Regions from separate parts of the Oceanobacillus locisalsi genome, predicted to be linked through region 2. Evidence: riboswitches for the same ligand, from Rfam matches in the RefSeq annotation. Region 2 holds a riboswitch; each other region holds the start of a gene.
The links. Region 2 has a riboswitch for thiamine pyrophosphate ahead of thiW (energy coupling factor transporter S component ThiW). Riboswitches for the same ligand answer to the same signal wherever they lie in the genome.
Positions count from the first base shown of each region.

Region 1 (10,571 bases), on a different contig from region 2:
GCATGAATACGGAAGCTGAGTTCGCGGGGCTCAAACGGTTTTACTAAATAATCATCTGTTCCTGCCAGAAAGCCTTCTTCCTTATCCTCAATTTGTCCCTTGGCTGTGAGTAAAATGATGGGAATATCATATTGTTTACGAATTTCTTTTGTCAGCTGAAACCCATCCATAAACGGCATCATCACATCAACAATGGCTAAATCACAAGCTGTCTTTTTTAATATGGTTAAAGCCTCCGTGCCGTCCTTTGCTTCAAAAACGAGGAAGCCTTCCTTTTCCAGTTGAATACGAACCAGCTGAAGGATATGGGTATCATCATCAACAATTAATATATTTTGCATGTAGGTAATCTCCATTCACAATAAATATTACTTAAGTTAAGCTTACAGCAGATGATAGGAAGCTGCCAATTATTCTGCTGATGCTGCCTTATGAACCGGTACGAAACGAATATGCCAATAAATCAGTCCTATTCCCAGCAGAACACTGCTAACAGAAAAGACAGGCATTCCTAAGAGGCCAAATTTCAAGTATCCGAAAAGCATCCCAATAACCAATAGAATAGGGGAACTTAGACGCAGGACGCTTGTTTCCAAGGATTTTCGCAGCATCGATTCCTTCCAGGGGAACAGTTCGATAAAGGAATTAAACCGGAAGCCGAGCCAGCCTGTTTTGGTAATATCCACAATGATGTAAATGGAAGCAAGCCAAAATAAGTACCCAGTCCAATGCGGTGCAGATACGATCAGTACCGCAATTAAGAGCGATGTGAGCTGGACAAGTGGCATCAGTACGGGTAAATTACGAAAGAAAGATTTGAAGTACGCATCGGTAAATATCATCTCATTGCTTTGCTTTTGGAACATAACCTGTGAGTTTTTCCAGAGCCGTACAGGTTTTGCAGAAGGCAGCTTGTATCCTTGCTGTCTGGTGTTAGCCAGTAAAAGATTGGCCCATTTTCCTCTTACCTGTTCATCCATTTCCGCGATTTTTAAAAAATGGGTTCCGTTGTAAGCAAGTTTATTGGTTATAACAGCAATAACAATCATATTAATAATTATCCACAATATCCACAGAAAATAAAGAGTTAAGATAATCCATGACAAACTTATCCACAGAACAAGAAGAATCATGGACGATAGTGTTCGTAATATAAAAGAAGGAATATAAATGTTTGCATATTTTCTCCATACTGTTACCAAACCAACACCGGTGAGGTAGTAAATCCATAGGTATCCTAATGATAATAAAGATAGAGAGAATAACTCGCTTAAAAAGGGTGCAGTTAAGACAAATAACAGTGTTGCGGTAAATAACATAATACTGATGGAATAAAGGATGCCATACTGGGAGATCCGTCGCAATAAAGGAATATTTCTGCTTATGAAAAGCTGATCTGCCAGATAGGTGAATAACTTTATATGATAAAATAAAAAGCTGATTGCCAATAAAATCATCCAGCCATACCAGCCGATGAATCTTAAAATAACGGGAATATCCTGCAGCCATTCCATATAGAAAAATGCTCCAATGGCAATTCCCGGAATCAATAGATAGATAAATAATGTCCAATCCAATACGAGTTTACTGGCTTCCCACATATTTTTATAATCAGACTGGAGCCGTTTGAAGAACAGTGTACGTGCAGTTCCATTCATAACGTATCCTCCTCCAGCAGTTCATAAAAACAATCTAATAGAGAAGTGTCTGCCGATTGATTTGTCGCTTCCTGTAATGCCTGTAAAGGTCCTTGGAAGATAGCATTCCCTTCTTTTAACAGAATAAAACGATCACAGAGTTTCTCTGCAGAATCAAGAACATGCGTAGACATTAACAAAGCTGCTCCACGCGCTTTCTCCTGATACAGCAGGTTGATCAGATGTTTGGTTGCGATAGGGTCTAAACCGATAAAAGGTTCATCAATGATATAAATATCCGCTTTTGTCATAAAGATGAGACAAATCAATGTTTTTTGCCGCATCCCTTTGGAAAAATGAATGGGAAGCTCATGTTCCTTGCCGGTAAGAGAGAATTTTTTAAGAAGATCATTTGCCCGCGGCTCCCAAACGGTTGCGGGCATTTCATAAGACGTCGCTGCAAGCCGCAGATGCTCCCAGAGCGTAAGGCGATCATAGAGAATCGGTTCCTCGGGGATATATGCCAACTGTTTGCCTTCTTCTAATGCAATGTTTCCATGGAAATGTTCGATGGTGCCAATGATGGACTTAATGGTCGTACTTTTCCCAGCGCCGTTTGCTCCAATTAGACCAACGATTTCGCCGGGGGTGATGGTAAAATCAATATCTTTCAGGTAATGTTCTTTTTGCTGATATCCTGCTGAATCGATATGTACCTGTAGCATGGAATCCGCCTCCGTAAATTATAGAATATGTCTGGATTTATGTATGTTGGTCCGCTTTATATTAGATATACGATAAAGAGGAAGAAAAGTTTCGTTATAGAAGAAACACTGCCTTTTAAAACCTGCTTTCCTTTATTTGTTTGCTTTCAAGTATGCATCTCTATTAAGATAGATATAATAGGAATAATTTGAAAATTAGTACGTAAGGAGGATCCTAGAATGGCAACATTTGAAGAATTTATGGAGATTGATTTACGTGTAGGTACCGTATTACATGCAGAAACGCTCGAAAAAGCGCGTGTACCGGCGATTAAATTGCGGATAGATTTTGGAGAAGAGATTGGTGAAAAACAATCTTCTGCGCAAATTACGAAACGCTATACACCTGAAGAAGTGATCGGACGCCAGGTTGTGGCGGTTGTTAACTTTCCGCCGCGCAGAATTGCCGGTTTTAAATCAGAGGTTCTTGTGGTTGGCGGCGTGGAAGAAGAGGGCGATGTGGTTTTGCTGCGTCCGGATGAACAGGTGGCGAATGGAACGAGAATTTCGTAAAAGATACTGGCTCTGATATGTATGTTAAGAACAGCAAGGAGGAGAGGTTATGTTTACAAAAAAACAACTCATCCTAGGTGGCTGTTTAGTAGCAATTGCTGCTATTCTAAATGCTGCAGTAGGGTTCTCGGAATTTGTAAATACCGCTGTTCTAGGTTTCTTCCCTCTTTTAGGCTGCTGGTTTTGGTATGATAACTATCGGCAAAAAGAAACCGAAAAAAATAACAAACGTGAATAAATCAAGTCAAATAAACAAAGAACAGTCCATTCATCTTCCTTTTTTGAAAGATAATGGACTGTTCTTATTATCTTAACTCATTCACCAGCTGTTTTACTCTTCCAGCCAATAAAATAATGTCTTTTTCAAATATGTAGGTTAAAAAGAGAGGGCAGCGTTTTCCGATTTGTTATTCACGCCCGGACTCCCCGCCAAAACACTTTCCACATAGCTTCCCCATGACTTTCAATGACATCCATATCATAATAGCTTGTTTCATACGATAACCCGTCCAATAATCCATAAAAAGCACGTGCAGTTTCTGCCGGGGTAACCTCTTCAGAAATAGCTCCGGCTTCCTGTGCTGTGGTGATTTCCTCTTTAAATGCAGATCTTGCCTGTTCTTCGCTGTCACGTAATAACGCCAAAACCCTGTCCTCGAATCCTTTTGGAGGGTAGGAAGAAAAACGATTGTAAAATTCGATGCTGCTGTCGTGATTGGCCATATCCTTCACATGTGCTTGAAAAGAGAGATACAGCTTTTCCTTGGTTGATTGACCTTCATTTTCAAAGGTGGACTTCACAAACTGCACGTAATCTGCAGCGATTTTTGTGGTTACATCAAAAAACAAAGCTTCTTTACTGTCGTAATGTGCGTAGAGGGAAGACTTTTGCAGACCGACTCGATCAGCAATCTTTGTCATAGAAGTGCCATTATAACCAAGTGTTGCAAAAAGTTCCATTCCTTCAAGTAAAATTTTTTCTTTCGTATGCATGATAATTCCCCTTTGACAAAGTAGTAATAGTAGGATAAAATCTCTTTTGGAAACGAACGGTCGGTAGGTTCTGTTATTTCTTATTATAATGCATGTCATATAAAAAATAAATACAAAACTTTTTTAAGTAGCACTGCTTCGTTTCATCATAAAGAAGTTGGAGGAAGATACTATGGGAGTACAACCTTTATTTAAAAACCGTATATTTGTGTTGCTGTTTATCGCTGGTATTTTTGGCGTTGTCAGCTTCAGCATGTTTTTGACAACCACGACATGGTTTGTAATCAGTGACAGCGGCTCAGCAAGCTCGTTAGGACTTGTATTAATTGCTGCAACTGTTCCGAGGATTATGATGATGATTTTCGGAGGAATGGTAGCGGATCGTTATAAAAAGACAACAATTATGTTTGTAACGAATTTTATGCAGGCTGTTCTGCTGTTTCTGTTATTTATATTTGTTAGTAATGATGTACTCTCTATAGGATTGCTTTTATGCATTGCCGCCGGTTTTGGAATGCTGGATGCTTTCTTTGGACCAGCCAGTTCCTCGATGATTCCTAAAATTGTTGCGAAGAGCCAGCTCCAGCGGGCCAATGCTTTGTTCCAGGGTGTGGACCAAATTTCATTTGTAGCGGGGCCGATTGTTGCTGGGATATTGATGGAATCCATCGGCGTCAGCGGAAGTTATTTTATAGCGATGGTGTTAGCTTTGCTTTCCGCAGTGATTATTTATCCGCGCTTCATTAAAGAAGCCCCTGTTGCATTGCAGGAGAAACAAAAGCCAATAACAGAAATCAAGCAAGGTCTCGCGTATATTCGCAATTCAAATTTTCTGATGACAGGACTCATTGTGTTAATCACACTGAATTTTTTCGTGTTCGGAACGTTGAATATCGCCATTCCATTTCTAGTGGAAAATTACGGGGGAACACCGCTTAATTTGAGTTATATGGAAGCCAGCCTCGGAATTGGTTTAGTGGCCGGTACAGGAATACTCAGCTCTGTCTTAGTGAAGAAGAAGGGGAAAACCTCTCTATTTGGATTATTGGGAGCATTAATTGCTTACATCATTTTTGCGATTGCTCCTAATTTAACGATGCTGACAATCGTAGTTTTCTTTATCGGGTTCTCTATGTCATTTGTATTTATTCCATTCTTTACGGCTGCCCAGGAGCAGGCGGAAGACTATATTATGGGGAGGGTAATGAGTATTATCTTTCTTGCTATGAATGGCTTCGATCCCATTTCTTATGCGCTTGTTTCCGGATTATCTGCAGCAAATATTCCAATTCAAGCCATCCTGTTAAGCTTTGCCGCCATTGGTTTGATTATTACAGCAGTGTTATTCAGTAAAGCACACACGTATAAAAATATGTAGACTGCACCCCTCTTATGTGGCATCAAACATCACATAAGAGGTTTTTTCTATACAGTCATTTCGGATTGGTACCTGCGCCATTTTCCAATAAAAAGAATAGCCAGGGTAAGGATATTAAGAAAAATCAGCTGCCCATATTTCAGTGAAGCAATGAGCTGTTGAATAAATGCTTCTTCTAACAGCATTTTTCCAGCTGTCCAGGCAAGCAATCCCGCTCCGATATAAATAATAATGGGAAACCGTTCGATCAATTTTAGAATTAATTCGCTGGCTGTTAAGATAATCGGGATACTTAAAATAATACCGGCAATAATTAATAATAAGTCACTATCAGCGATGGCAGCGATAGCCAATACATTATCCAGACTCATAATGACATCTGCAAAAATAATAATTGTGATGGCTTCCCGTAAAGAATTACCGCTTTTCATCTGACTATGGTCTTGCTTGTCTACTAATAATTTATATGCGACATATAACAGAAGACATCCGCCGATAAACTGAATAAAGGGCAATTGCAGTAAATAAATCATAATAAACACAAAGAGAATCCGAAGCCCAATAGCGCCAAATGTTCCCCAGCGAATAGCTCGTCCCTGGAGATGTTCCGGAAGATTTCGGCTTGCCATCGCAATCACAATGGCATTATCTCCGCTTAATAAAATATTGATAAGGAGAATCTGTCCGACTGTCTGTATAAACTCCAACCTATCTCTCCTTTCCCCATCAAGTCATTGGTTCAGTATATGAGCTTGTACTGAAAATCAGAACTGGAGAGAGGAAATAATGGAGAACAGGCAGAGGACACATGAAGGAGTCGTGGATACATGAAAAAATCCCTTGCTCTGTTTAAGAAAAACAAGGGATTTTTACGATATGCATATACATATTGGGAAGTCTGTCTCTTCGAAATCGCTGAAATGATGCGAAAAAATAAAAATAAATGCGGCTGAAATAAAAGATTACATCGGAGATTTTAAACTTCCCTGTCATTTGAAAATTATGTAAATAAATGAAAATGAAAGATAAAAACAAAGCCCGGTGAGAAACTAACTATCATAACGAAGGCGGGCATAAATCCCGTTTCGTCTATCTAAATCCAGTTTTAAACCTGCATAAGGATCAGCATGGAGATTGTCTTTAATCCATTCTCTTAATGCAGTAATAATTTGCTTGGTAATTAATTCCTGTTTTCCGGATGGCGTTATGATTTCTGCTGAAACACCGGAATAATCGTCATAAAATAATTCTACTTGCACATTATCCGGCTCTATTTGTTGTTTTTCACCAATGTATACACATATAGCAAGCACAATATCCTCTTCAGGAATAATAAGTTTTTGCATACCCCAAATTCCTCCTGCATATAGTTGAAAGGCTACACTTTTGTCAGCCTCTAGTAATAATGCCAATTGCATTCTATTCTACTATAAACTCCCTATAAGCATGAAGTAAGAAGTGCTTATTTAGGAAGTTTCGCATATATATTATATCACTGTCTCTGTTTCATGCACGAATGAGAGTGATGATAAAATAAAAACAGCTGTACTTAACTCGTAACAGCTGCTTCTATAATGGAAAAGGATGCTTGCTGGCAATCGATTTGAGCCAACCTTCCATAAGGAATAAGTGCTTTTGGTTCGGTATGTCCGAAAGAAACATTATATAGGACAGGAAGATCTGTCAGCCCGTTCTCTGCTAAAACGGATAATATCACTTCTTTATACGCTTCATAATGCACCTCTCCATAAGGTTTGGCAAAAATCATTCCATTTGCTTGCTGGAGTATCCCTTGGGCTGCATAATTTCTGAGCCATCTTTTTATTAATTCAGGGTCTGACTTTTCTTCCGATGTTTCCAAAAAGAGAATGCTATTCTCCCATGCTTCCGGCTGCGGCCAGATGATAGTTCCTTTCGCAAACTCAAGCACTTCGATACAGCCGCCAATAAGGTTTCCTGTGACGATCCCATTTCCTTGCAGGAGTTCATAACCTTGGTCAGGAAGCATTCTCCTGGCAATGTTTTTATTAGAAATATCCCATTCGAGAAATTCACTAGTCCATTTTTCCGGCGCGGGAATATCATCGACTGCTTTCGCTTGGAAAAGCGTGTTTTGAATGGCCTTCACCGTATAATCATCCATCGCCACATTTTCTGCAAAATCAGTCATGATTGCTGGTCCGTAAAAGGAGGATAGGCCTGCATGAAAGCAGAATAAATGAGCAATCGTCGTATCAGAAAATCCCATAAAAATCTTGGGATTTTGTCGGATAATCTCAAAATCTATATAAGGAAGAAGACGAATACTGTCATCCCCGCCAATAGTAGAGATGATTGCTTTGATTTCAGGATCAGCGAATGCCGTCATGAGATCTTCAGCGCGTGCCTCGGGATGCTCATCGATATACGTTTCTCCTTTTAAACTGTTAGGCATTGGAACGACTTCGATCCCAAATACGGTTTCTAAGCGTTCCACACCTTGCTGGTAGCGCCACCTTAAGGAGGGCTCGCCTGCTCCTCCCCAGGAGAGGCTGACAGTTGCTACTTTATCTCCGGGAGATAATTTTGGCGGCTTGATCAACATATAACATGCTCCTTTCTTTGTGATTTATAAATACTTATTCGATATACACAGATAAAATCCTTTATTTTTGCAACAACGTATTTGATGTCCTAGTTTTTTGATGCGGAATGATTTCATTCGTACCATCCTTTTGTTTTAGGATTGCTTTACGCTTACATATACTTATGATAATCTGAAAGGGATAAACAAAATACGCAAAGAATCCACTAGGGGTGCTGACAAAGCTGAGAGAGGCAAATGGCCTTGACCCTTATTAACCTGATCTAGTTTGTACTAGCGGAGGGAAGTGGTCGGGATATGCCTATAGGCAATGAACCAACCTTTTCTGCCGCTTTCTATATCAGGAGGCGGCTTTTTTGCGTGCAATCAAAGAAGGAGGAGCGCATATAATATGACATTCACAGAACGTATCCGTCAGTCTGCAGATTCGATTTGGGAAAAAAGTCATCAACATCCATTTGTACAGGGAATTGGTAATGGGACACTTGATATCGAGGCATTTAAATTTTACATGTGTCAGGATTACAAGTATTTAATCGAGTACTCCAAAGTAATCGCGATGGGGACAGTGCTTGCCAAAGATTTAGATACAATGTCCGGATTTGCTAAATCACTCGATGAGACCTTGAATTTTGAAATGGATCTTCACCGTCAATATGCCGAACGTCTCGGGATTTCAAAAGAAGCGTTGGAAGCTACCGTGCCTGGTCCTGTAACGCTCGCCTACAGCAGCAATATGCTTGCAGAAGCGCAGAAAGGTTCTTTAGCATCCTTGATTGCGGCCATTTTACCATGTGCCTGGAGTTATTATGAAATTGGACTAGAGCTGGCAAAAAAGCCTGGTGCCCTGGAACATGAACAGTACGGAGAATGGGTGAAAATGTACAGCTCTGATGAGTTTGGTTCTATTGGCAAGTGGCTGATAGAAAAATTGGACGAACTGGCAAAAGGGTGTACGGAAGCAGAGCTAGATGATTTAGAAGCTATTTTTCTAAATACGAGCCGCTATGAATATATGTTTTGGGACATGGCATATAATCGCGAAAGCTGGCCAGTGTAACCCGGTTGATTAGTTGTTCAGCTGATTGAATGATTAGAAATGATATGAGAAAGTAAAGGGGAGGTGTTTTGACATTGTGATTCATGCAGGATATCGATGTAAAGACACGCTCAAAACCAAGAAGGTAAATAGTAAAATCAAGGAAAGTTGGCGATTCAGATGAACAATACAGAGAACCCCTCCCGTATTTTAGCTAAAAGAATGGTAATTGGGATTGGTTTTGCCATTTTGTTGAGCGGTATATTGAGTAAACTCTTTTCATTTTTATTTTAAAATTGGAAAAGCATATTCATGTCGTTTTGCATGAAGGAAAGAAAATACAAATAAATTGCTGTCTTTCTTTGTAAGCGATGTTATTCAGTCAGATAAAATTCAAAAAAGTAAAAAAGTTGGATAGACAATACATGGATTCATGGTAAAATAAAGAAAAAGTACGGAAGTCGGGTGAGAAAGATGAAGCTTTGGTGGAGAAGAATAGCAGTTGTATTTATAACGATTTTAACGTTAGGAATTTACTCACCGACCAATCTGCTGGAAGTAGATGCAGATAAACGGAGTGACAGCAATATATCTTCTTCATCAGATATCGAAACAGCATCTGTCCTTAAAGAGACCACCCAATCCTATATTGTTGAAGATGCTAGACAAGCCTATCTGAAGCATCTTCAAAAAGAAGCAAAAGCATTGAGTCTGGAGAAGTTTGGACCCAAAATTACGGATAAGGTAGAGGGAGAATTTGCTGCGGTTATTTTTCCGCAAATGGAAACCATGCTGGCTGATCTTGTTGAACATGCTGAGGCATATCAAGACATAGCTATTACCGAGAAACCTTCAAAAGGTTATGGAGAACGAATGTTTAATGTTTCCAATAGCCATTCGGGTGAAACGTTGGTAAAGTTCCATGTCCGCCGTGAAAACAGACCGCTAGAAGGGCATTATTTTCATTTTCATTATCACCTGAATGCAGACGGATTTCAAAAGCATTATCCGATCGGGGATATTTATTGGGACAGAAATACTCCGCCAAAATGGAAGGCTTGAGAACAGAAGCCTGTAAATAGGTATAAAAGGAAAGACAAGGAAGCACTGCAGCACACTTCCTTGTCTTTCCTTTCTTTCTTTATAGAGGATGTTCCAAAAGTCCGATACAAATAACTCGCCTATTTATCGGGTTTTGGAACATGTACTTATAGCAATTTATTCGTTTCTTCTAAGAAAGCTCCAATCTTCCGGTCAAAAACAACTAAATCTGCGTAGTCATCTAAAGGTGTTTTTTCTTGATTGACAATGACAAGTTTGGCACCGTGTTGTTTTGCGATTTCCGGAAATTGATTGGCTGGTGTGACGGATAGCGAGGATCCTAATACAATAAATAAATCAGCTTTTTTAGCATGTTCAAAAGCAGCTGAAAAAGCATCCTCGGGCAGCATTTCCCCAAATAATACAATAGAAGGTCTGAGTATTCCGCCACAAGAACAATAATAATCTTCATTTATATAAGCAGAGCTATCATAGACTTTCTCACAGCTCTGGCAATGCAACTTTTGCAGGGTTCCATGAAGTTCATGAACGTGTTTACTTCCTGCACCTTGATGAAAGCCATCGACATTTTGTGTAATGATTGCCTGGACAAGTCCATTGT
Region 1 covers NZ_JBHTKK010000001.1:320,383-330,953, reverse strand. The annotation lists gene ACFQ19_RS01470 (response regulator transcription factor) at 1-341, opposite strand, end outside; gene ACFQ19_RS01465 (ABC transporter permease) at 411-1,658, opposite strand; gene ACFQ19_RS01460 (ABC transporter ATP-binding protein) at 1,655-2,362, opposite strand; gene csaA (chaperone CsaA) at 2,582-2,914, shown strand; gene ACFQ19_RS01450 (hypothetical protein) at 2,964-3,152, shown strand; gene ACFQ19_RS01445 (TetR/AcrR family transcriptional regulator) at 3,326-3,907, opposite strand; gene ACFQ19_RS01440 (MFS transporter) at 4,080-5,285, shown strand; gene ACFQ19_RS01435 (TerC family protein) at 5,333-5,992, opposite strand; gene ACFQ19_RS01430 (DUF2653 family protein) at 6,335-6,631, opposite strand; gene ACFQ19_RS01425 (S66 family peptidase) at 6,835-7,869, opposite strand; TPP riboswitch at 8,068-8,171, shown strand; gene tenA (thiaminase II) at 8,261-8,929, shown strand; gene ACFQ19_RS01415 (YpjP family protein) at 9,383-9,970, shown strand; gene ACFQ19_RS01410 (NAD-dependent protein deacylase) at 10,117-10,571, opposite strand, start outside.
Region 1: linked by a shared signal. The riboswitch ahead of tenA (thiaminase II) and the one ahead of thiW (energy coupling factor transporter S component ThiW) in region 2 are both predicted to bind thiamine pyrophosphate.

Region 2 (10,571 bases):
TTATAGAAGGCGGATTTGCGCAATCCTTTATGCATTGGGGCTTTCTCGCATGGGCGATTCTTGGCACCTTAGCTGTGATTGTCATGATGTATGTCCATTATCAGAAAGGGTACCCTTTAAAACCACGGGGATTGTTATACCCTATTTTTGGAAAAAAGATTTATGAAAAAAGTGTTATTGGAACAGCTGCAGATGTATTTTCAGTTATTGCAACCGCAGCAGGAACCTTGGGGCCATTAGGCTTTTTAGGATTGCAGATTTCGTATGGGCTAAATCATTTATTTGATGTTCCCAATACATTGACCGTCAGTATTATTGTCGTGATTGTTTTAGTTGCTATCGCGGCGATTTCAGCTGCGACTGGAGTCGACAGAGGCATCTATCATCTTAGTAACTGGAATGTAAAATTTACGATTTTTCTTGGCGTTATCGTACTGATTATAGGACCCACTCTATTTATAATCGACGGGTTTGTCGGCGGTACGGGAGTTCATATTCAAAATGTATTTGAGATGATGTTTTACCGAGGTGACGGCGAGTGGCTGGCAGGATGGACGCTTTTCTTCTGGGCATGGTTTATTGGTTATGCACCGATGCTTATCGTATTTATCAGCCGTATTTCCAGAGGAAGAACAATTCGTGAACTGGTTATAGCCGTATCTATTGTAGCGCCATTGGTGACAAATTTTTGGTTTTCCATTGTCGGCGGAACCGGAATCTTTTTTGAAATGCAAGATGGAGGATCTGTTTCTGGACCATTAGCAGAAGGCGGTATGCCGGCAGCAGTTATGGCAATTACAGATCAACTGCCAATGGGAGTTGTGATGGGTGTTGCATTCCTGTTGGTATCTATCGTATTTGTTGCCACAACAGCGGATACCATGTCTTATACAGTATCTGCAACATTATCCGGACATGATAATCCAAGTCGTTGGTTACGTGTTGTCTGGGCTGTTCTTTTTGGGGCTTTTACGGCTGCAATTATTTCTATTGGGGAAGATAGTATTACATCGATTCAGAACTCGATTGTTATTTCCGCAGTGCCGGTATCATTATTGATTTTGCCGCCACTTTGGAATGCACCGAAAATTGCCAAGAAAATGGCACTTGAACAGGGACTTGTCTGGCAGCGGGAAATGCGCAAAAAAGTAGATAAAACATATAAGTAAAACGTATAAAAATGGACAGCGAAGGCAAATGCCTTTTCAGCTGTCCATTTTTTAATGTGTGCAAGAAACATGTTACATGCATTGAAAGGATTCAATGCTATTTAAGTCCATTCCGAAGTAAACCCAACGGAACCCGTTCCAACGAAAACCGGCAATCGAGTTTCTTCCTAAAAACGTCGGGAAGGCCCAGAATCCACGGCCGTGATTTGGCCAGATATAAGTGAAACGGAACATACAATGCCTGATACCTCCTGGATCCACTGCGAATGTTTGCACCTGTTGTTTTTGCGGTACAAAGTTCGGTGGGGGACTCATAGGAGCCTGGCTGTTCATTCCGCCCATTGCTGCCGGGTCGGGTTGCTGTTCATAAGGTGATCCATTATTTCCATTGCCCTGCGCATTGGGGAAAGAAGGGGCAGGCGGCCAATTTTGGGGAGGCCCTCCATTTCCATTCCCGTTCCCATTATTGTTTGCAGGTTCGGGAAACAAATTATCTTGAAGTTGTTCTGTAATAAAATCCTGGAAAGGAAACCCGTTCCCGTTTCCTCCCCCATTTGGCGCTCCAGGGAAAAAGCTGTCAATTCGCTCTGGTGCAGGATGATATTGCTGGCCGTGTTGAGGGGGCAGGTTATGAGCGGGCTGCTGTTCCGGATAATAGCTGCCAGGTCCGCCTGTCTCCCCCTCTGGTCTTTCTGGAAAAAAGCCATTGGCAGCATTATATTGCGGCGCTGGCTGGAAATAGTTATTTAACATCTGTCCGGGCAGATTATTCTGTTTGTCTTCCGCTCCGTGTGGATGCTGTGGTCGAAAATGATTCATTATTCTCCTCCTCTGCCTTCATTCATGCTCTTGAGCATTATATGAGACATCTGCCTGGTTTGCGCCTCTTAATTAGCAGAATGGGCTGAATAACCAGAAGGAAAAAATGTTTTTTATAAAGTATCTACAGCATCTTGAATATCTTGCGCCTCTGTAATTGCCGTAATAAAGGAAACGCCGTCAGCGCCTGCTTCGATAGCAGAGCGGGCATTTTCTGTCTGAATGCCGCCAATCGCCACAATGGCGATATCCGAAAATTGCCTTCGGATAGTATGAATCCATTCCAGCCCGGCAACTTTCTTGGCATCTTCCTTGGTAGAGGTGGCAAAAATAGGACCGACTCCGATATAATCCACCAAATCAAGCGGACTTTGTTCCAATTCTTCTTGTGTAGATATGGATAAACCAATGATTTTATCAGGAAACTTGGCGCGGATTTCTTCTACAGGCATATCGTCCTGTCCGACATGTATGCCATCTGCTTCCAACTCTTCGGCAATCTCTATATCATCATTGACGAAAAAAGGGACTTCATATTCACGGCATTGTTCTCTTAAACGCTTGCCAAGCTGCAGTTTTTCTTCGCCTTGTAATGACCCGCTACCTTTTTCCCGAAATTGAAATGCGGTAATACCGGCGGCGAGTGCTTCTTGTAACACAGCTTCTGGATCTCTGTTACAATTTTGGCTGCCCATAATAAAATATTTTCTTAAGATATTACGGTTAAATGTCATCATTCGGGCCTCCATTTAGTTGTTTTGGTGCACAAGATAAAGCGTCGATAAAGTTTGGCAAAAACGTTCCTGAACCTTTTACATCCGGCTGTTCCGCTGCACGTTCTGCAGCAAGCCCGTAAAAACAGAGTGCTGCATGAAGCTGTTCGGAAACAGGATAAGAAGTAGTAAGGCACGCCGCAATAACGGATCCTAATAAACATCCAGAACCGGTAATATTTGCGAGAAGCGGATGTCCTGTCTGGTTGTAAATGAGTTGTTGATCTGTATAGATCACATCTGTTTTTCCGGTTATCACGATAGCGGTATTCCATTTCTTACCGGCTTGTTCTGCAATGTCATCAACGTTTCCCGCGCCGACAGAATCGACACCGCGCATTTGGATGTCTGTATCAACCAAGGATGCGATTTCTCCTGTATTTCCTTTAATAACAGTTGGGCGTACGTCTTTTAAAATTCTTTCGATTACTTCTTGTCGAAATGGGGTCGCAGCAACGCCAACAGGATCAAGGACAACCGGAATCCCTTTTTGGTTAGCTACTTTTCCCGCTGCAATCATTGCAGGAACTTCACTTTCTAAAACTGTACCTATATTTAAAACAACTGCATCCGAAGCTTTTGCCATATCTGCGACTTCTGTCATTTCTTTGGCCATCACCGGGCTGCCGCCAAAAGCAAGCAGACCATTTGCACTAAAGTTGACGACAACCTGATTGGTTAAATGATGAACAAGCGGGGTGTTGTTTCTGGCTTGCTGGATAATATCAGGATTCATGAATAATCTCCTTCCCTTCATTTTCCCGGATAGCCCAGTGGTTTGTCGGACCATTTCCTTCTCCGAGTTCAAATGATTTTGAAATGGCAGCAGTTACAAACGTTTTTGCCTGCTTCACTGCTTCTGGGAGCGGATAACCTTTTCCTAAATAAGCAGCAATAGCAGCAGAATAGGTACAGCCTGTTCCATGCGTGTTTTGCGTATCAATACGCTCAGAAGCATAACTGTGCATGTTATTTCCATCATAAAGAAAATCAATTGCTTGTCCTTTTAGATGGCCTCCTTTGATTAAAGCAGCATCCACTCCATATTCTTGAACAAGATATTTTGCTGCTCCTTTCATATCTTCTTCTGTTGTAATCGATAATCCGGTCAAGAATTCGGCTTCCGGAATATTTGGTGTTACAACGGTTGTTAACGGGAGGAGATATTGTCGTAAATAGTTTCGGCCCGCTTCATCTATCAGAGAATCTCCGCTGGTAGCGACCATTACTGGATCCATAACATATGGAGCATCGACTTGTTCTAACTTTTTAACGATTAATTCCATCATTGGCTTGCTTGCAATCATACCTGTTTTTATCGCATGAATCGGCATATCTTCTATAATGACGTCTAGCTGGTCTTCAATCATGGAAAGCGGCATATGCTCAACGGAGCGGACTCCTGTTGTATTTTGTGCTACAACGGAAGTAATCACAGACATTCCATAAGTTTTTAATTCTTGAAATGTTTTTAAATCGGCTTGTATACCAGCACCGCCGCTAGGATCAGTACCAGCAATGGTTAATGCACAACGAATCGGTTTCATGATAAAAACCTCCTTCATAGAATAAAAGATTTATTTTGTTAAAGAAAATTGGCGTGACGGGAGACGGCTGACTAACAACCACCCGATTAATGCACCGGAAACACTGCTTACAATAAATGGCGGAATAAAGGCAAAAGCTCCTGCAGAACTTCCCATAAGTAAGTTAGCGATAGGAACAGCGAAGAAAGAACCGATAATGCCAGTACCAATTATTTCTCCTAAGGCCGCCATCGGATATTTATACGTTTTCCTATACAATACCCCGGCAACAAAAGCGCCAATCATCGCTCCGGGAAATGCAACCAATGTTCCCAGTCCTAAAAGGTTTCTGAGCAAGCTGATCATGAATGCAACAATTACTCCGGGACCCGGCCCGAGCAAAATGGCGGCAATGACATTAACGGCATGCTGGACCGGGTAGGCTCTGGCGACACCTGCAGGAAACCAGAGCAATTGAGAGCCAATCGTTCCAATAGCTACGAGAACAGCCATCATCGTTAATAAACGTGTGCGATTTTTCAATTTCATCATCTCCTTTTATTTGGACAAATAAAAAAGGAACTACTTTATAAAATAAAAAAATCAGGCTTTGTCGGGAAGCCTGATTTGGTATACTGAGAGTAATCATACGTTGATTGACTACTTCCCTACGCTGGTATTAACCAGATCAGGTTTATAAGAGTCGGAAAGTGAGCATGCTTTCCTCTCAGCCCGCCATGTTGGGCTCCCCTAGTAGTTGCTTTTCATAATTTTCTTTGATTCTACTTTATCAAAGATGAAGCAGTTTGTCATGAATGAATAATTAAACTGCAAGTTCATAATGATATATTGACAGGAAGAGGTATGAAGGATGCTAAAAATAAATGGTATGGAATATCGTCAGGGAGACCAGACATTGTTCCCTAAGATAGATATAGAAGTAAAAGCTGGAGAAATAAAAGCAATTCAATCAACTGTTAATATTCGTTCCGTGTTGCTGCAGATGATTACCGGAAAAGAAAATGTACGAAATGGAACGATTCAGGTTCAGCATCAAACATTACAGGAGGATAAACAGAAATACTTTTCCTGTTTAGGTGTTTGCTGGTATGAAGAAGGGATTTACGAACGAATGCAAGTGCAGGAATATTTGAAATTTATTGGCTCTTTATATCAAAGAAAGGTTTCTGTAAAAGAAGTACTTTTGCAAATTCAATTAGAGGAAAAAGCGAGATGGAAGATGCATCAGCTTCATCGCTCTGAGAAGCGGCGTGTTCAGTTTGGAAGAATATTAATGCAGGAAGCGGAAGTGGTGATTTTTGAAGAGCCTGAAGTAAATATGGATTTAGAAACAAAGCGCGTCCTGCATCAATTTGTCGAATTTCTGCAGAATCAACAGAAGGCGGTGCTGATTTTAACAACAAGTACAGAGAGCGCCATCACGATTGCGGACACAGTCTATCGTTTAGATGAACAGGGGATAAAGCAAATGGAAGTCGAATCAGAGAAGAATGAACGTTTAACATCCTTAGAAATAGATACAGAGGAAACAGCGGAAGACACGGTCCAAATAAAGCAGGCTTTCCAGATAAATAAAATCTCCGCAAAAGTAGAAGATAAAATCATTTTATTTGATCCACAGGAAATTGATTATATCGAAAGCCAGGATGGACAATCCTATCTCTATACCCGCGGAGAAGGATTTCCGACAGGGCTTACCCTAAAAGAATTGGAACAGCGTCTGTCCCATCAAGGCTTCTTTCGTTGTCACCGCTCCTATATTGTGAATCTTCAAAAAATAAGAGAAGTGATTACCTGGACGAGAAACAGCTACAGTTTATCTCTTGTTGATAAAAAAAGCTCTGAAGTCCCGCTATCGAAATCAAAGTTGAACGAGCTGAAAGAATTATTGGGGGTAGAATAAACACAATTCAACGTCATATATACTCCATTCATCGGAAATATAGTGCGCTGTTGCTGAAAAGAGCTTATTCTGTAGTCACAGGCAACTTAACTGACACAGGAGGTTTTGGGAGTGGAGAATATGATTGAAGTAGCATCCTTAGAGAAGGTTTTTGGGGACAAACAAGCGTTACATGATGTGTCCTTCCAGGTTAAAAAAGGAGAAACATTTGGTTTTCTTGGCCCAAGCGGTTCAGGCAAAACAACAACGATTAAAATTTTAACTGGACAAATGAGACAGAGCGGAGGTACAGCGAGTATCTTTGGAGTACCTGTTTCAAAGTTAAATACACCTGAATATCGGAAACGTTTTGGCGTTGTAACAGATAATAGCGGTTTATATGCGAGGCTGACCATTTATGATAATTTAAAGCTTTATGCAGATTTATATGATACGTCTTATAAGCGGATTGATGAAGCGCTGGAATCAGTGAATTTAGGTGCGGAGAAAAAAACACAGGTTTCGAAACTTTCCAAAGGGATGACACAGCGTGTGTTGCTGGCAAGAACACTTTTGCATAAGCCTGAGTTATTATTTTTAGATGAGCCGACATCGGCATTGGACCCTGCGAATTCAAAACATATTCATAATGGTTTAAAAGAACTGAATCGACAGGGAACGACTATTTTTCTGACAACACATGACATGGAGGAAGCGGATCATCTCTGTAATCAGGTAGCCTTTTTAAATAAAGGGATTGTCCAGCTTTTAGATGAACCAAAACAACTAAAAAAACAGTATCGGGAAGAGATTATCGGCATCGAATTAAAGGATGGAACAGAATTAGAGTTTCCCTTGAAAGCATCAAGTGCTGAGGAAATTCAACAATATATTTCCCGGGAAATGGTGGAGCGTATTTATACAAAAGAGCCAACCTTAGGAGATATCTTTGTTGAAGTAACTGGGAGGGAATTAGTATGACATTTTCTGTAAAACGATTCATGGCTATTTTTCAGAAGGATTTAAAAGATTTATATCGAAATATGTATGTTTCATCCACAGCATTGATGCCGCTAGTCTTTGCTGTTATATATGGAAGAATGGATAATATAACGATAGAGATGTATGTATTTGTAATCAGCATATCGCTTGCACTGGTCGGCACTTTCCTGCAATGTGCGATGATCGCAGAAGAAAAAGAGAAAAATACGTTGCGTGGTCTGATGCTTTCCCCAGCCACATTGACAGAAATACTATCTGGAAAAAGTGCTGTGACAATTGTTATTACCGTGGTTGTAACCGGCGTTTGTATGCTTCTTATGAATTTTTCCTTTGCAGGCAGAGGTGTTTTGATTGCAGGGGTTATACTCTCTCTTATTTTCTTTATTGCATTAGGTACATGGATGGGCTTGATAACAAGAAGTGTTTTAGAAGCATCTGTCTATATTCTCCCGGTCATGTTTATATTTGGGATGGGGAATATGTTTATGGCATTTGCAGATCAGTATACCTTCTTGCAAGTATTAGAATATACACCTGGGATCCAATTGGAGGAAATTGTGAAATTAGAAGATACAGGAGCAGGTTTTAGTCAGCTATGGAAGCCATTTGCTATTATCGGAGCATGGGTTGTGGCATCATTGGTGTTGGCTGCTGTGACATTTAAGAAGCGGATGATGGACTAAGAGGATAATTGGTTTCTGTTTAGATAGATATTATGAAATTTGCAGCCATTTAAAGAGTGGAAGCGGCTCTTTAAATGGCTTTACGGATATTTAAACAATATTGAATTTATTAACGATCTTATTTAATATATAGGTTCCCTGTTAAAGAGTATACACTGACATTGCAATGGAAAAGGCGTATAAAAGAGCATAAAAAGCCTGATTATCTAGCTCAGGCTCATTTGCGGTGCTATTTTTGGTTTATACAATCATATAAGAAAAATAAAATGGTTGTGAAGGTTTTTTCAATGATATGTAGAATTACTATATAATAAGCTAATTCTTTGAAAAGCATTTTAAAGAAAGAAAAGAATCTGTGTATATTTTAAAAGTTATTGGGAGTGTGGAAATAATAATGATTCAAATCTTTGGCAGAAAATGTAGTTTAGAAAATATAGTATTTCCTGTCCTATTTCTTTTCGGAATTGTCATTATGGGTTTAAATGTTTTTTATTACTTAAACTTTGATGCGAATATATGGAACTGGAATATGGGGGTTGGCGTTACGCTGTTTGCTTATGCCTGGTATCAGATGTTTGATAAAAAGTAATTACGCCAATTCGCGATATGAAAAGCTATTTTTGGGCTCGTCTTGATAAGCTCATCAATAGCTTTTCATTTGGGGATTGAAATCCTATAGGGAGATTTATTGCTTTGCAGTTTTTAAAGTAACTCCAAGGGAATAACTGAAGAAATATAGAATCGGATAGTGCGTCTTGAATATTGTATTCTATATGCACGCATTTTGATAAGCAAAGCATCAATGAACTATCCGATACTTGTACAGATTTAGAAAATGGAATTTTCATATTAACTTTATCGCTTATTATTCTTATTTCTTAATTTCTTATATATTGTTTTAAGATAATGGGTGAATTTTAATTTTAGCGGTTAGCAATAATTAGATAGACAAAAAAAGCAGGTGACAACCATGAACATTGAAATAAGAACTGGAAATCACGATGATTTCCAAGAGATTATGCACATTATTAACCACGCCAGAAATAAACTGGCTGCATCTGGATCGCCGCAATGGTCCAATGAAGATGCTCCCAAAGAAGCAGATATCAAAAATAAGATAGAGAGTGGAAATAATTATGTTTTTACGATGAATCAAACAATCATTGGTACAGCAATTATAACGGATGAAGAAGAATCAGCTTATTCATCCATATGTTATGGTGATTGGGATACATCACAAGGAGATTATGCGACCATTCATAAATTTGCTATCAATCCAGAGATAAATGGAAAAGGTTATGGAAAAACGTTTCTAAAACTGCTGCTACTTGTATGTAAAGAAAAAGGGTTAGCTGAAATACGGATTGATACCCATCCTCAAAACCGAGCCATGCAGCAAGTTATCTTATCAGCAGGGTTTGCGTTTAAAGGAATTATTCATTTGCCGTTTGTGAATGGAGAGAGATATGCGTATCAATTATTTTTATCATAAGAGAGTTTTAATAAGCGGCATCATATGCATATTCTTCTAGTTAGAATATAGATATGATGCAGGCAAAAGGGAGATAAAATATGACCTTACAACAATTAAAATACGTCATTGAAGTAGCGAGAAGCCGCTCCATTTCCAAAGCAGCTCAAACCCTGTTTATCAGTCAGCCAAGCCTGTCCAACGCGTTAAAAGAATTGGAAAAAGAAATTGGTGTAAAAATCTTTTCCCGTACAAATAAAGGGATTCATGTAACGAAAGAGGGTTCTGAATTTTTAGGCTACGCCAGACAAGTTTTGGAGCAGGCTGAATTACTGGAAAATCGTTACTCCAACAATGCAGCACCTCAGCATCATTTTGCGGTGTCTGCTCAGCACTATGCGTTTGCAGTCAGCGCTTTTGTCCGTCTGCTAAAAGATTATGACAGGGATGAATATGATTTCACACTACGGGAAACAAGGACATATGAAATCATAGAAGATGTCAAAAATTTAAATAGCGAAATCGGTATTATGTATATGAATGATTTTAACGAGCAAATCATCTGCAAATTTTTAAAAGAAGGGAATTTAGTCTTCCACCGCCTATTTGAAGCAACACCGCATGTATTTATCAGCGGGGAGAATCCACTTGCAGAAAAAGATTATGTCACTTTGGAAGATTTAGAGCCATACCCTTATCTGCTGTATGAACAAGGAGATTACAATTCCTTTTATTTTTCGGAAGAGATATTAAGCACGCTGACCCGCCCCAAAAATATTCATGTCCGGGACCGGGCGACGATGTTTAACCTGCTGATTGGACTGAACGGCTATACGATATCTACTGGGGTTATCAGTCAAAAATTGAATGGCGATAATATTATTGCGGTGCCGTTGAAAGTTGATGAAATCATTCACGTAGGCTATATCGTTCATAAAGATATGGAGCTTAGCCCGATGGCGGAAACCTATATTGCGTACTTGCAGTCCAGTATTGAAGAAGAGAGACAACGTTTACCGTAATACTGGATATAGATAAAAGCTATACTGAACGATAGATTTTAGGTGTTATCTGATAATAGGATTTCTATGATAGACTAATCTCAACCAATGAAACGAAGGAGAGATTAGCAATGGCAGTGGCAAGTAAAGAAGGTATACGTACCGAAACACCCTTCCGTTTTGATAATGTGGGAAGCTTCCTGCGTCCGGAAAAATTAAAGGAA
Region 2 covers NZ_JBHTKK010000002.1:301,035-311,605, forward strand. The annotation lists gene ACFQ19_RS03595 (BCCT family transporter) at 1-1,169, shown strand, start outside; gene ACFQ19_RS03600 (hypothetical protein) at 1,242-1,988, opposite strand; gene thiE (thiamine phosphate synthase) at 2,102-2,722, opposite strand; gene thiM (hydroxyethylthiazole kinase) at 2,712-3,497, opposite strand; gene thiD (bifunctional hydroxymethylpyrimidine kinase/phosphomethylpyrimidine kinase) at 3,487-4,308, opposite strand; gene thiW (energy coupling factor transporter S component ThiW) at 4,339-4,836, opposite strand; TPP riboswitch at 4,936-5,049, opposite strand; gene ACFQ19_RS03625 (LytTR family transcriptional regulator DNA-binding domain-containing protein) at 5,159-6,211, shown strand; gene ACFQ19_RS03630 (ABC transporter ATP-binding protein) at 6,323-7,171, shown strand; gene ACFQ19_RS03635 (ABC transporter permease) at 7,168-7,875, shown strand; gene ACFQ19_RS03640 (hypothetical protein) at 8,270-8,464, shown strand; gene ACFQ19_RS03645 (GNAT family N-acetyltransferase) at 8,846-9,367, shown strand; gene ACFQ19_RS03650 (LysR family transcriptional regulator) at 9,448-10,368, shown strand; gene ACFQ19_RS03655 (5-methyltetrahydropteroyltriglutamate--homocysteine S-methyltransferase) at 10,479-10,571, shown strand, end outside.

Region 3 (10,571 bases), on a different contig from region 2:
TATAATCAATAGAAACTAAAGGTTCATCTGAATATTGAATAATGCCTCGCATACTTCCTTCTGCCGCCTGTTTGAAAATGGCGTTCACTTCTTCTTCCGTAACATCTTCTTCAATATCAATCACCAAATCCACCAAAGACACATTTGGTGTCGGCACGCGCAATGCCATCCCGTGTAATTTTCCTTTAAGACCAGGCATGACTTCTGCCAGCGCCTTGGCAGCACCGGTCGTAGTCGGAATAATAGATTGGGTGCAGCTTCTTGCCCGACGCAAGTCTTTATGCGGATTATCAATATTCTTCTGATCGTTTGTAAATGCGTGCACCGTCGTCATTAAGCCATTCTCTATAGTGAAATGATCATCAATCACTTTAACCACAGGAGCTAAACAATTTGTTGTACAAGATGCATTCGAGATAACATCATCTGCATCTGGATTATAATCATTTTCATTGACACCGATAACAATCGTTTTGTCGACTTCTTTTCCAGGAGCGGTAATCACTACTTTTTTCGCTCCTGCCTGCAAGTGACGCCCGGCTTCCTTTTTTGTTTTAAATTTACCGGTTGCTTCAACAACAATATCAATACCTAAGTCTTTCCAAGGCAATTTTTCAGGTTCTCTGGAATTGACCAGAAGAATTTCTTTCTGATTCACAATCAATTTGTCCGGTAACGCTTCCACATTACCTTGAAAAGGACCATGGACACTATCATATTTTATGAGATGAGCCAGCGTTTCCGACGGGTAACTTGCATTGATAGCTACAACGTCTAAATGATCCTCTTCCATTGCTTGACGAAAAACCATTCTGCCAATTCGACCAAAACCTGTTATTGCAATACGCGTCTTCTCCATAAGCACTTTATTCCTCCCAATAATGTTATACTTTTTATCTTTTGTTATAATTAGTATAACACAAACGCAAGAAAGTGTGTCATAAAATATTAAAAATGTAACCTAATTATTTTCTGCCAAAAAAACACCATCTTCACTTCAAAAAGTTCCGATGGTGTTTCTGCATGTTATTTAATTACTTCCCACTTTTTTAGTAAATCTGTGAATTGTGCTTTGCTTGCTTCTATCGTTCCGTTGTTATCAATCACTGCATCTGCAAGCCGGGCTTTTTCTGCAAGTGCCATTTGCGAAGTGATCCGATCCATCGCTTCCTGTTCACTCAACTGATTCCTTTCCATTAACCGTTTTAACTGTGTGTTTTCATCTACAAATACCACTAACGTTTTATCAGCCAAGGAAGTGAGTTTGCTTTCAAACAGCAAAGGAATATCCAGTACGACACATTTTTCTCCTTGGTTGATGTAGTCTTCTTTTTTCTTGAGCATTCGTTTACGCACAGCTGGATGGACAATTTGATTTAATTGTTCTCTTTTTTCTTCATTGGAAAAAACAATCGAACCGAGTTTCGGACGATCAATTGTGCCATCCGCCCTTACTATATCTTCACCAAACAGATCAACTACCTGCTGATAGGAAGCTTCTCCAGGTTCTACTACCTCTCTCGCTATCACATCCGCATCAATAACTGGAATATCGGATGCAGTAAACATTTGGGATATTGTACTTTTTCCGCTTGCAATGCCTCCAGTTAAGCCAATTACTAAACTCATACATCATTCACCTTTTGCGGCTGGCAATAAGGGCATACATGGGTCCCCCGTCCGCCGACCTTTATTTTTATAATTTCTTCTCCGCATGTTTTACACGGTTGTTTATCTTGACCATACACAAATAATACCTGTTGAAACATTCCCATATTTCCTTGGCTGTCTACATAACTGCGAATGGTTGTGCCGCCTGCCTCTACTGCTTCCTGTAGTGTTTCAATGGCGGCGTGGCGAATTGCTTCTGCTTCTGTTTTTGTCAGTTCATTGCACAGTGTCAGAGGATGGACCCCGGACCGGAATAATGTTTCATCCACATAGATATTCCCAAGCCCTGTCACCAGATGTTGATCCAAAAGCGCTGTTTTAATAAACCGCGATGATTTTTGTAACTTCTGGTAAAAATACTCTGTTGTAAAATCCTCCTCGAACGGTTCAGGCCCAAGAGCAAGCAAAGGAGCCTGTGTAAATTCTGTTCCTTTTGCTAACAGGTGCATCGTTCCAAACTTGCGAACATCGTTATAGTGTAATGATTCTCCGCCTTCTAAATGAAAGATAACATGTGTATGTTTGTCCATCTCTTCATCCGGCTGATGCAGACGATACTTTCCTTCCATTCTTAAATGAGACACAAGGACATAATCATCAAAATAAAACAACAGGAACTTTCCTTTTCTATTTATTTCTTGAAACGTTTGCCCCTCCAGCAGATGCTTAAAAATCTCGGCATCATCCGGCTGCTTTATCATATTTGCCCAAAAAACATCTACTTTTTCGATTGTTTTTCCCTGAACAAGTAATGTCAATGTCTCTTTTATGGTTTCTACTTCTGGTAATTCCGGCATTTCTTCTTCCCCTTACTTCGCGTCAAACCAGCTCTCGCCATAAGAATAATCCACTTTCAAAGGAACCGAAATATCTACTGTTTTTTCCATCATTTCTGGAACAATTTTCTTTAACGTCTCTATTTCGTTCTCTGGTGCTTCTAAAATCAATTCATCATGGACTTGTAATAAAAGCTTGGCTTGCAGTTTTTCTTGTTTCATCCGATTATCTAAATCAATCATGGCCTTTTTAATAATATCAGCTGCACTTCCCTGAATCGGTGTGTTCATTGCCGTTCTCTCCGCAAAACTGCGCACATTGAAATTCCGGCTCGTAATATCCGGCAAATAGCGGCGGCGGTTCATTAACGTGGAGACATATCCCTTTTGCTTTGCCTCTACGACGATATCATCCATGTATGCTTTAACATTTGGATAGCTGCTGAAATACCGTTCGATAAATTGCTTGGCTTCTTTTCTGGTGATTCCTAAGTTTTGAGATAATCCGTAATCACTTATGCCATACACAATTCCAAAGTTAACAGCCTTCGCTTGACGGCGCATATTTGAGGTAACCTCTTCCCGTTCTACATGAAATACATCCATGGCCGTTTGCGTATGAATGTCTAAATCATTTTGAAACGCCATTTTTAATTTCTCATCGTCCGCAATGTGAGCCAGCACCCGCAGTTCAATTTGTGAATAATCCGCTGCAAACATTTTCCATCCTTGGTGTGATGGAACGAAAGCTTGCCGTATTTTTCGGCCTTCCTCCAACCGGATAGGAATATTTTGCAAATTGGGATCCACAGAACTCAAACGGCCGGTCTGTGTTAACGCCTGATTAAAGCGCGTATGAATTTTATGCGTATCATCATGAACCACTTTTTGCAGTCCTTCAATATAGGTTGACTGCAGCTTTCCTAACTGACGGTACAGCAGTAATTTCGGTATAATTTCATGCTGATCGGCAAGTTGTTCCAACACATCTGCCGCTGTAGAATAACCTGTCTTTGTTTTCTTGATAACAGGAAGACCTAAATCTTCAAATAATACAGGTCCCAGCTGCTTTGGTGAATTCAAGTTGAATTCTTTGCCTGCCAGTTCATATACTTCTTTTTCCAGTTTATCCAGTCGTTCCTTCAAATCTTCTCCCATTTCTTTCAGACGATCCACATCTACTAAAACACCATGGTGTTCCATCTCAGCAAGAATCAGTGCAAGCGGCATTTCTAAATGCTTTAATAAATCCGCTTGTTCATTCTCCTCTAATTCCTTCTCCATCCCAGGATACAATTCCAGCAGCGTATCAGTTTTCCGGATGACGTGCTCACTGAGAACCGCTTCTTCCGGCACCTGTTGTTTCGCTCCTTTTCCGTACACCTCTTCATCAAAGGACACATCATATTTTCCTTTTCTGCTTGCAATCCCCGGAATATCGTGGTTATTTTCAGCAGGATTAATTAAATAAGAAGCAAGCAAGGCATCAAACACAATGCCTTCTATTTGAATATCACGACGTAATAAGGCAACTTTTGTCCGTTTTGCATCAAATACAATCTTCTTTTTCGCAGGGTCTTCCGCCCATTTTTTGAAAGCCGACGATTCCGCTGCTACAGAAATAGGAATAAAACTTTTTTTATTTTCATTGACAACCCCGATTCCTTCAATTGGTTCGGTATGATAGTTTTCTCCCAGCATTTCTACAACAAGGGCATCCTGTTTGGAAAATAGCGCTTCTGTTACTTCTTCCACGATGCTATAATCTATTTCTTTGTATCCTGCTTTCTCCTCTTCCGCTTCTTCTGTTCCGGAAATTCGCGTTAATAGCGACTGGAAACCTAAGTCCATAAACATATTACGAACAGATGCTGTGGAGAAGCCTTCATAAACAGCATCATCCAATTGAACGGTAATGGGCGAGTCCCGGTTAATGGTAGCTAAATCCTTACTCATTATCGCATCATCACGATAGGTTGTTAAATTTTCCTTCAGCTTTTTCCCGCTGACCTCATCTAAGTGTTCGTACACTTTCTCTAATGTATGAAACTGTGTTAACAGTTTGGTAGCTGTTTTTTCACCGATTCCCGGAACGCCAGGAATATTATCTGAACTGTCTCCCATCAGTCCTTTCAAATCCGTAATCTGTTCCGGGGTTACTTGCATCTTTTCGAATAGGTAAGAGGGTGTATAGTTTTCAATTTCACTGATTCCTTTTTTGGTCACCCGGACAGTCACCTGGTCCGATACAAGCTGCAGTAAATCTTTGTCGCCGGAGAACACGGTTATGTCCCATTCTTCGTTATCTGCCTGTTTCGATAATGTTCCAATAATATCATCTGCTTCATATTGATCCAGCTGGTAATGTTTAATACCAAACGCATCGAGCAGTTCTTTTAAGACAGGAAATTGTTCAGAAAGTTCCGGGGGTGTTTTTTCCCGGCCTCCTTTATATTCTTTATACGTTTCGTGGCGGAAAGTCGTTTTTCCTGCATCAAAAGCAACAAGCATATGTGTCGGCTGCTCTTCTTCTAAAATCCGAAGCAATATCGTAGTAAAACCATAGATACCATTGGTATAAACGCCTTTTTCATTATTTAACAGCGGCAACGCAAAAAAAGCGCGATAAATAATACTGTTGCCATCAATTAAGATCAGCTTTTGGGTCATCATTCTGTCTCCTTTATCTTTCATCGCTAATTGTAATCTTATTTTATCATGTTTAGAGAAAACTGCATAATGCGTATACGTAGGTTATCCTTTACTCCCTTATCTTATAACGGCAGTTCTTTCATTTATAAAGTGACACTTCCTTCCGTTACCCTACAAGAACAAAAGCCACCACCCGGGCGGTGATGACTTAAGGTTTTGGTATATATACATGGACTGCTGTTCCTTTGTCCACTTCACTTTCTAAAACAATTTCCCCTTGGTGAACCTCGACTATATGCTTTACTATAGCGAGTCCAAGGCCGGTTCCTCCCGTATTTCTGCTTCTGTCCTTATCCACTCTGTAAAAGCGTTCAAACACTCTGGAAGTCGCCTTTTGTTCAATACCGATTCCTGTATCCTCAATGAGAATATGAACACGTTCATTTTCTTCATTTATGCTTAAATGGATATTTCCTCCAGATGGTGTATAGTTAATCGCATTATCTACGAGATTGATAATAACCTGCTTCAATTTATCAGAATCTGCATACACGTCTGTATCCGGAGAAATCGATGTTGTAAAATCTAAATCTTTTTTTGCTGCTTTTTGTTCCAGTTGCGGCAGCACTTCATCTATCATTTGTTTCGCATTAAAACGCTCTTTTTCCAGTTGGAAATCTTCCCTTTCCAGGCGGGAAAGTTCTAACAGATCTTCTATAAGCAATTGCAGCCTGTGGCTTTCCTTATATATAATCTCAATAAACTCTTCTGCCGCTTGCTCATCATGTTGCTTTTCCTTTAATGTTTCCGCAAACCCACGTATAGACGTAATAGGTGTACGCAATTCATGAGAAACATTCGCAACAAAATCTTTACGCATTTTTTCTAACCGCTTCAATTCTGTTATATCATAAATAACCAGTACAGCCCCCTTAATCATATTATGCTCGTTAAAAACAGGTGCAGCAATAACTTCCATATAGTTTTTAGTCAGCCCGCGCTCGTTTTTAAACTGTTCTTTGACAGGCTGTTCATACAGAAATGTTTCTTGGACAACATTGTGCATGGCTTCATTTTCAAATACATCATAATATAAATGACCGCGATACTGTTTATCTTCCCCTTGAAACATTTCCAAGAAACCTCGATTCACCAGGTGAACGTACCCTTTTTCATCAATCAGCGCGAGGCCGTTTTTCATATTATCGATAATAGAAGTTAATTGCTCTGCCTGCATTTGTTCCTGAATCGTAATTTCATTCATATTCCGCGCTAATTTATTGATGTTTTTGCTTAATTGCTCCATTTCTTTACTATTACTGTTGTTAAAGCGGGCTGAATAATTTCCTTTAATCATTTCATTTACTGTTTTTGAGGCTTTATTAAGCGGTCTTGCGTATTTGTTATAAAATTGCATAAATATAATAGAAATCACTAAAAATTCTACTAATATAATAGCTATGATAAAAATCCAATTTCCTTGAGCTTGTACCATCAGCCACCCTGATAATATCAGGACCACCGTGATGCCAAGAATATTTGGAAACAATGGCTTTGAAAATAATATATGCATTTAAACCGGCTCCTCTAGTTTATAACCTAACCCACGAACTGTTTTGATATATACAGGCTTTTTAGAATCAGGTTCAATTTTATCCCGCAGATGGCTTACATGCACATCCACGATTCTCGTATCTCCCATGAAATCATAATCCCATACACTGCTGAGTAATTGATCTCGGGAAATGACTTTTCCTTTATGTTTAGCCAAATAGTACAGGAGTTCAAACTCTTTTCTTGTAAAAGTAATTAATTCTTCTTTTATTTCTGCTTCATAGCGCTCCGGGTAAATTGTTAAATCTTTTATTCGCAGAGACTGAAAATAATCCCCTTCCGGCCGCTGTGACCTCCTGATAATGGCCTTCACACGGGCAACCACTTCTTTCGGGCTGAACGGTTTTGTCAAATAATCATCTGCTCCGAGCTCCAGACCAAGGATTTTGTCAATTTCCTCATCTTTTGCTGTCAGCATTAAAATCGGTGTGTCCATATCATTTTTTCGAAGTTTCCTGCATACTTCTATCCCGTCTAATTTCGGGAGCATTAAATCTAAAATAATCAATTCATAGCGGTTAGATGAAGCTTTCTCGTAAGCCTCTTCCCCGTCGTATGCCACGTCTGTCGTAAACCCGGCATTCTCGATATTGTATTTTAGCAACGTCACAATGGATTGTTCATCATCTACGATTAGAATTTCTTTATCCATTTGGAAAATCCCCCCTTAATTCATATATACGTTCCCATTGATAAAAAATCCTTCTTTAAATAAGATTTTCTCGAAGGAAAAGGAACATAAAAATATATTGCTTTCATCTTTATTTTCTTTATTCTACCATTATTTAGCCAGATAGCCTATTCCATAACAGAATGTTAATAAAACTTAACAAAATTAACATTCTGTTGAAAAAGAGTAGAAGGTGTAAGGCTGCCGCTGCGGCGGACCGTTTTGCTTTCCGACGTACAACGGTTTTTGATGGAGCGAGTAACCGCAGTCCCAGGACGTCGGAAAGCGAAGGGCTTGGCCGGAGTAGTCGCTATACACCATATTCTGATCAAAAAATAAAAGAATGTTTAAACTTAACATGATAATAGAGAGCGTGTTCATCCTGAAACAGCAAGGTTTATATACTTATTCTTTAGTGCGAACGTTGAGAAAATGAAATAAAAATCCTGAAGCAAGGCATGCTGCAGGATTTTTGTGTGAGGGAGTTTTCTTTACATTTTTCCTACTAATGTTCTCGGCTGTTTATAAAACAAAAGAAATACAATAATAAGACTTAAAACAAAAGATGGAATCATATAAGATGAATTATAAATTAATGAATAGAGCCAGGCTGGCTGCCCTTCTACTGCTGAACCGAAGAACACCATTCCGGCAATATAATGACAAATAAAACGGGCTGCTGAACCCAGGAATACGCCTGTCAGAATGTAGATAAAAGATTTTTTTATCTGCTTCTTTTTCATATTGTCGATAACCTGCTTGGAAAACACTCCAGCCAGTCCGACAACAGTGAAAGCTAGCCCATATTCAATAATGCCCTGTACCGGGTGCAAGATATAAGCCGTACCTGTAGCCACCTGCAGTATTCCCCAGAGGAACCCGGACAATAAGCCTCCCTTTAATCCCCACCGGAAAGCAACAATAAAGACAGGAATCATTGCAAAAGATACAGACCCTCCTTGCGGCCAGAGTGTAAATCCAATTGGTAAAATATCCAGTAATAAAGCCAGTGCTGTAAAGATAGCTACTTCGACCAAAAACAATGTTTTATTTTTCAAATGTTTCTCCCCCATTTACATGAAACAATCATAATTTAATACTTTCCTAACGCACAAAAAAGTAATGCCAAGGGGAGTCTTCTTGATGGTCATGTTCTTCCAATAATCATAAAAGAACATTTTACACTCCGCTCACACATTACTTTTATATCCATCAAAAAGTCCACAATCCCTGCGCCAGCGTTAACTGACAGGTTCAAAGGGTCAGAACACAAACATGTCCACTCTCAGCCAAAGGCTCCCCTTGCAGGCTTTTTTATTCACTTTTTTGTATAAATGTAGTATAAATCACTTTTAGATAATTCGCAATAGACGTGATTACTTTTCCAGTTTCTTGGCTAGTTCTAAAAATTCCTGGACATCCTGTTTACATATTTCCATTGCATTTTCCCAGAAATCAGGTTTTGTCAGATCCACCTGCAGATGCTTTTCAGCAAGTTGTTCCACAGTCATCCGGCCGGTATCTCTTAATAATGTAATATATTTTTCTTCAAAATTACCTTCATATTCTTTCGCATATGCATAAATTCCCTGACTGAATAAATAACCGAATGTATAAGGGAAATTATAGAACGGTACATTGGTAATATGAAAATGCAGCTTGGACGCCCAAAAATGCGGGTCGTATTCAGACAAACTTTCGCAATACGCTTCTTTTTGTGCTTCTACCATAAGCTCATTCAACCGGTACGTGCTTACCATCCCCTGTTTGCGTTCTTTATAGAATTGTTTCTCGAATAAGAAGCGGGCATGGATATTCATAAAGAAAGCAATGCTGCGTGACACTTTATCTTCTAATAAGGTCAACTTTTCTTCATCTGTTTGAGCCATTTTTACCGACGCATCTGCGACAATCATTTCCGCAAACGTGGAAGCAGTTTCTGCCACATTCATGGCATAACCTTGATTTAACCCATTTACATCATTCATCACATACTGATGATAACCATGCCCTAATTCATGGGCCAGTGTCGCGATATTGGAAGGCGTTCCTGAGTAAGTCATAAAGATACGGGTCTGCTCACTGACAGGAAAGCTCGTACAGAAACCTCCAGGACGTTTCCCTGCCCGATCTTCCGCTTCAATCCAGCGTTTCTCAAATGCCATTTGTGCGAAATCCGCCATTTGCGGGCTGAAACTGCGGAATTGTTCCACAATAAAAGCCGCTCCCGCATCATAGCTCATCTTTTCTATATTTGACCGGATAGGAGCATGTACATCAAAAATGCTTAATTCGTCCAAACCCAGCAGAGAAGCTTTTTGGTGTAAGTAATTAACAAATAGCGGTTTGTGTTTTTCAATCGCTCCCCACATCGCATGCAACGTTTCTTGCTGCATCCGATTTTTCTCTAAGGGCTCTTTCAACACATTCTCCCAACCGTAATGTTTATAAGTTTGCAGCCGAAAGCCCGCCAAGTGATTTAACGTCTGTCCGAATAAAGCTTCATTCTTTTTCCATGCATCACTGATTTGGCGAAAAACATGCTCTCTTTGCGCACGATCAGCAGTGGATAATTTATTTGAGGCCTGTCCGACAGAGTAAGGCTGCACCTCTCCGTTCTCTTCTATATCGATTGTCATGTTGCCGACAACCGCTTCATACATCTGATTCCAGGCATGGTATCCATCTATTGCTAAATCGCTGATTAAAATTTCTTCGTTTTCCGACAATTGTTCACGTGCTCGTTCTCTCCTTTCAGTTAATATAAATTGCAGCGGTTTCATTGTGTCTTGTACAAGCAGCCGGTTCCACGCAGTATCTGTTATTGCTGCCAGTTTCTGATCAATTATTTTCGTAAGCGCGCTATACGCTGCTGCTATTTGAGCTCTTTTGGCAACATAGATTTCAGCTTGTTTATCTGTTACATCTTGGGCACTTAAACAACTGATATAAGCTCCCATCTCACGTACCTTTTTCGTTATCCGTTCTAAATCACATACGATCTTTTCCCAGTTTTCAACCGATCCATTCGTGTCCATACGTGTTACTTCTTCGGTCAATGTCTCAATCTCTTTGCTGATTTCATAGACAAATTGATGGAACGCTTGTGAATTACTTTCTCCCGAAAAAATAACATCTAAATCCCATGTCGACTGTAAATTCTGAATCATTCGCTTCTCCCCTTTTTT
Region 3 covers NZ_JBHTKK010000022.1:25,249-35,819, reverse strand. The annotation lists gene ACFQ19_RS15580 (glyceraldehyde-3-phosphate dehydrogenase) at 1-859, opposite strand, end outside; gene coaE (dephospho-CoA kinase) at 1,027-1,629, opposite strand; gene mutM (DNA-formamidopyrimidine glycosylase) at 1,626-2,468, opposite strand; gene polA (DNA polymerase I) at 2,481-5,117, opposite strand; gene pnpS (two-component system histidine kinase PnpS) at 5,308-6,672, opposite strand; gene ACFQ19_RS15555 (response regulator transcription factor) at 6,673-7,365, opposite strand; gene thiT (energy-coupled thiamine transporter ThiT) at 7,875-8,441, opposite strand; TPP riboswitch at 8,593-8,696, opposite strand; gene ACFQ19_RS15545 (M3 family oligoendopeptidase) at 8,760-10,553, opposite strand.
Region 3: linked by a shared signal. The riboswitch ahead of thiT (energy-coupled thiamine transporter ThiT) and the one ahead of thiW (energy coupling factor transporter S component ThiW) in region 2 are both predicted to bind thiamine pyrophosphate.